DNA from 2 places in the Dysosmobacter sp. Phy genome. Region 1 is predicted to be linked to the other one. Evidence: riboswitches for the same ligand, from Rfam matches in the RefSeq annotation. Region 1 holds a riboswitch; the other holds the start of a gene.
The links. Region 1 has a riboswitch for S-adenosylmethionine ahead of metK (methionine adenosyltransferase). Riboswitches for the same ligand answer to the same signal wherever they lie in the genome.
Positions count from the first base shown of each region.

Region 1 (2,389 bases):
GCATCGGCGCGGTTCATACCAAGCTTGCGTAAAAACTCTTTCTCTTCAAAGGCCTCGGCCAGCTCTGTCCACAGCGCGGGGCCGCTCTGACGCAGTTCCATGGGCTCCCCTCCATTCCGCCCTGAAGGGCGATCTTTTCCACTTCAGTATACCGCACCCGACAGCGGGAGGGAAGGGAAAAGGGCGAAAAAAAGCCCCCGCCGGAAATTTTTCCGGCGGGGAAGGACTCATTGGGTGAAGTGGGTGTGGCTGAAAATGTGGTCCTCACAGAAGCAGTGGTATCCGGCGCACTTGGAGCAATACCGGAACTGGAGGTCCGGGAAGTCCGCATCGGTGCGGCCGCAGACCTCACACTTGTGGCGGTAGCCCTGGGCGGCCTCCTTTTTCTTCTGCTGGCGGACGGCGGATTTGAAGTGGATGGTCTGGGAGGAGTTCTGATGCCGGACGGCCACGCCGAACTCCGCCAGCAGGTCCGCGATCCGGTCCCAGAAGAACAGGGCGTAGGCAATCCATACGCCCAGAAGGGGCAGCAGGAAGTACACCAGCATCGTGAGGCCACCGCGGACCAGATCGTAGACGGTCAGCACCACATACAAAAGCGCCAGCCACTTGGCCTGGATGGGCAGGATCAGATATACCCGCACCAGGGCGGTGGGGTACAGCGTGGCGAAAGCCAGGAACAGCACCCGGTTGAGGTAGCCGCTGGAGACGATGGGGAAGGGGGACCACAGAAGGGACAAAAATGCCAGGGCCACCATCAGCAGCGCGCCGGTGAAGTAGAAGAGGGTGAACTTGGCGGGGCCCCAGTAGCTCTCGATGGCCTCGCCGATGAAGTAGTAGAAGGAGAAGCTGATGAGCACCCACAGCACGGAGGTGCCGTCGGGGATGAACAGCCACGTCACCAGCCGCCACAGCTCCCCCTGGAGGATCAGGTTCGCGTTGAAATACAGCATATAGCTGGCGTAGCTCTGGGAGAACATGTCCAGAAAATAGACGGCGGCGGTGATGAACACCACGTAGCGCATCAGGTGCGGAATCCCGAACCGGGGATGATACAGGCAGAACCGGTCGATGGCGTTGCAGATCTTCCTCAACGAAAAAACCCCCATTTTGCGGAAATGAAACGTATGTGGAACATTATACCCGGAACGGCGGAAAAAGTCATGTATAAATTTTGAACAGCGGAATTTCCGCGGATTTTCCGGGAAATCCGCCCGCAGCATCTTGACAATCCGCCAAAACCTGATAAGATAGTAGCACAATTTCATATCCCTTATCAAGAGTGGCGGAGGGAACGGCCCGATGAAGCCACGGCAACCTGACTGCGGGTCAAGGTGCCAAATCCGGCGGATACCGACAGATGAGGAGCGAAAAAGTGACCTTTTGCGCGTTTCGTCGTCGAAACGCGCTTTTTTCGTGCTCTTGAGAGGGACCACTACGAAAGGAGTAAACAACATGGCAAGACACTATCTCTTTACTTCCGAATCCGTGACCGAGGGGCATCCCGACAAGGTCTGCGACCAGGTCTCCGACGCGGTGCTGGACGCCATTCTGGAGCAGGATCCCATGGGGCGCGTGGCCTGCGAGACCACCGCCTGCACGGGCCTTCTCCACGTCATGGGCGAGATCACTACCACCTGCTATGTGGATATCCCCAAGATCGCCCGGGAGGTGGTCCGGGAGATCGGCTATGACCGGGGCAAGTACGGCTTTGACTGCGACACCTGCGCCGTCATCACCTCCATCGACGAGCAGTCCCCGGACATTGCCATGGGCGTGGACGAGTCCCTGGAGAACAAGACCGGGGAGGACGCCGAGATGAGCCACGGCGCCGGCGACCAGGGCATGATGTTCGGCTACGCCTGCGATGAGACGCCGGAGCTGATGCCCCTGCCCCTGTCCCTGGCCCAGAAGATCTGCCTGAAGATGGCCCAGGTCCGCAAGAGCGGGGAGATCCCCTACATGCGGCCCGACGGCAAGAGCCAGGTCACCGTGGAGTACGACGAGAACGACCGCCCCATCCGGGTGGACACCGTGGTCATCTCCACCCAGCACGACCCCGACACCACCCTGGAGCAGATCCGCGCCGACATGATCGAGAAGGTGGCCAAGGCCGTGATCCCCGCCTCCATGCTGGATGAGAACACCAAGTATTATGTAAACCCGACCGGCCGCTTCGTCAAGGGCGGCCCCGCGGCGGACTCCGGCCTCACCGGCCGCAAGATCATCGTGGACACCTACGGCGGCAGCGCCCCCCACGGCGGCGGCTGCTTCTCCGGCAAGGACCCCACCAAGGTGGACCGCTCCGCGGCCTACGCCGCCCGGTACGTGGCCAAGAACATCGTGGCGGCGGGCCTGGCCCGGCGCTGCCAGGTGCAGCTGGCCTATG
Region 1 is NZ_CM136997.1:62,884-65,272, reverse strand. Features, by position in the region: gene ACVDHE_RS00310 (nicotinate-nicotinamide nucleotide adenylyltransferase) at 1-101, opposite strand, end outside; gene ACVDHE_RS00305 (hypothetical protein) at 228-1,094, opposite strand; SAM riboswitch class I at 1,271-1,367, shown strand; gene metK (methionine adenosyltransferase) at 1,456-2,389, shown strand, end outside.

Region 2 (2,389 bases), 1.1 Mb from region 1:
GCAGATGCTCACCGGCATCGATCAGAGCGACTACTCCAAGATCGAGACCGGGAAACGGAACATGACCTTTGAACAGTGCCGGCGGATCGCCCTGGCGCTGGAGACCAGCATGGACTACCTGGCGGGGCTGACCGACGAGGCCGCTCCTTATCCCAGAAAGAACTGACATCCCGCCGGGGGCGCGGGTCCCCGCGGAGGATGCGCCCCCCATTCTCTTTTGTCTTGACAAAAGAGAATGCGCCGCGCCCGGTGGAAGAGAAAACCGCTTTGACGAACAGGAGGACCCGTTTCCGGGTCCTCCTGTTCGTGTGCACGGGAGTCGTGCGAGTCGGCCCGGCGGGCGCCGGCGGCCCCGTCGTCCCTGCGCCGCACTCTGACAGCCGAAGAGGCTGGTCCCCGCATAGCAGCCCTAGGTGGGTAGACGGGGAGCGAAACCGAATTGGCGTATTTCTACTCCCGCGCTTTCCGCTTTACCCGCAAGGGGTACGCCGCATCCGTAAGGCAGCAGAGCTGCCTACGGCTGCGCAGCTGCTGCGCGCTGCCGCGGCGGTCACTGTGGGTGCCCCCTCAGACCGTAGGGGCGGATCCTGATCCGCCCGCCGCTTTCCCGGCATCTGAAAGCCTTCCCCCGGGGGGGAAGGTGGCATTTGCGCAGAAAATGACGGATGAGGGGGCCCCTCCCGCGGGCCGATCCGGGCCTCACAGCGCCTCCCGGTCCAGACGGGAAAAGGGCGCCGGGGACAGGCCCCGCAGGCGGCTGAGATATCCGACCGCGGCGGCGCTGGTGTGGGCCGCCTCCCTGCGGACCGTGTCCAGGGCCCAGGGCAGCCGGTCGGGCCGTCCGTCCCGGCGGGGCAGGTCGTCCCCGGGCAGGGGCCTCCCGCCGGGGAAGCGATAGCCCCGGCGGCGGAGCAGGTCCAGCAGTTCCAGCTGCTCCCGGTCTGTGGCACAGGTGACGTAAAGATCGGTTTTCATATGGTTCGCACCTCCTGAATTTCCACAGAAAGCGCGAAAAAATCGCCCCCATCGTCCGATGGGCGCGGAATCGGTTCGTCCCATCGATCAAGCCTTAGCACCTTACCTCCCGGCAGGTTGCTGTGCGGTCAACGAGCTTGTCTCTCGCGCACTCTCTATGGTAGGACGATTGTACCACGGGGCGGCGCGGTCCGCAAGAGAAATGGCCCCTCCAAAAGAGACGGTGGAGTTTCCCCGCCAATCATGGTATACTGGTGAAAACTTTCCCGGGAGGTGCGTCCCATGAAACGCCTTTTCGCCGCGGCCCTGGCCGCGCTGTCCCTGCTGTCTCTGACCGCCTGCGCCTCTTCCGATGAGCCGGAGCAGGCGCCGGAGGCGCCGCCCGCCGCCGAGGAGCCGGAGGTCCCCGAGCCGGAGCCCACGCCGGAGGAGCTGGCGGCGGCGGAGATCGAGGACCTGCTGGCCTCCTTGACGTTGGATCAGAAGGTGGGGCAGCTGTTCTTCGTCCGCTGTCCTGACAGCGGCGCCGCGGAGGATGTGAGCGCCTACCACCTGGGCGGCTACGTCCTCTTTGGCCGGGATTTCCAGGACGCTGCCGGCGCCTGGCTCACCAGAGAGCAGTTCACTGCCGCCGTCCAGAGCTACCAGGACGCCGCCGCGGCCGACACCGGCATTCCCCTGCTGATCGGCTCCGACGAGGAGGGCGGTACCGTCACCCGGGCCAGCCGGAACCCCAATCTCTTCGAAAAGCCCTTCTCCTCGCCCCAGAAGCTGGCGGCCCAGGCCACGGAGCACGGCAGCATCTTCTCCGAGGACGCCTGGGAGAAAAGCAGCGCCCTGCTGGCCCTGGGCATCAACGTGAACCTGGCCCCGGTGGCGGATGTGTCCACCGACCCCGCCGACTTCATCTACGACCGGGCTCTGGGACAGGATGCCGCCGCCACGGCGGACTATGTGGCGCAGGTGGTCACCGCCATGCGGGAGAGCGGGATCGGCAGCGTCCTCAAGCACTTCCCCGGCTACGGCAGCAACGCCGACACCCACACCGGCATCGCCCTGGACCAGCGGAGCCTGGAGACCTTCCGCCAGAGCGACTTCCTGCCCTTCGCCGCCGGCATCGAGGCCGGGGCGGGCACCACCGCCGTGCTGGTGAGCCACAACATCATGGCGGCCGTGGACCCGGACCTGCCCGCCTCCCTGTCCCCGGCGGTCCATGACCTGCTCCGGGAGGAGCTGGGCTTTACCGGCGTGGCCATGACCGACGACCTGGCCATGGACGCCGTGGCCGCCTACGCCCAGGACGGCGCCGTGGCAGTGATGGCCCTGGAGGCCGGGAATGATCTCATTATCACCACCGACTACCGCACCCAGATCCCCAAGGTCCTGGAGGCGGTGGAAAACGGCACCCTCTCCA
Region 2 is NZ_CM136997.1:1,132,058-1,134,446, forward strand. Features, by position in the region: gene ACVDHE_RS05560 (helix-turn-helix domain-containing protein) at 1-166, shown strand, start outside; gene ACVDHE_RS05565 (hypothetical protein) at 700-975, opposite strand; SAM riboswitch class I at 1,021-1,139, opposite strand; gene ACVDHE_RS05570 (glycoside hydrolase family 3 N-terminal domain-containing protein) at 1,258-2,389, shown strand, end outside.
Region 2: linked by a shared signal. The riboswitch ahead of ACVDHE_RS05565 (hypothetical protein) and the one ahead of metK (methionine adenosyltransferase) in region 1 are both predicted to bind S-adenosylmethionine.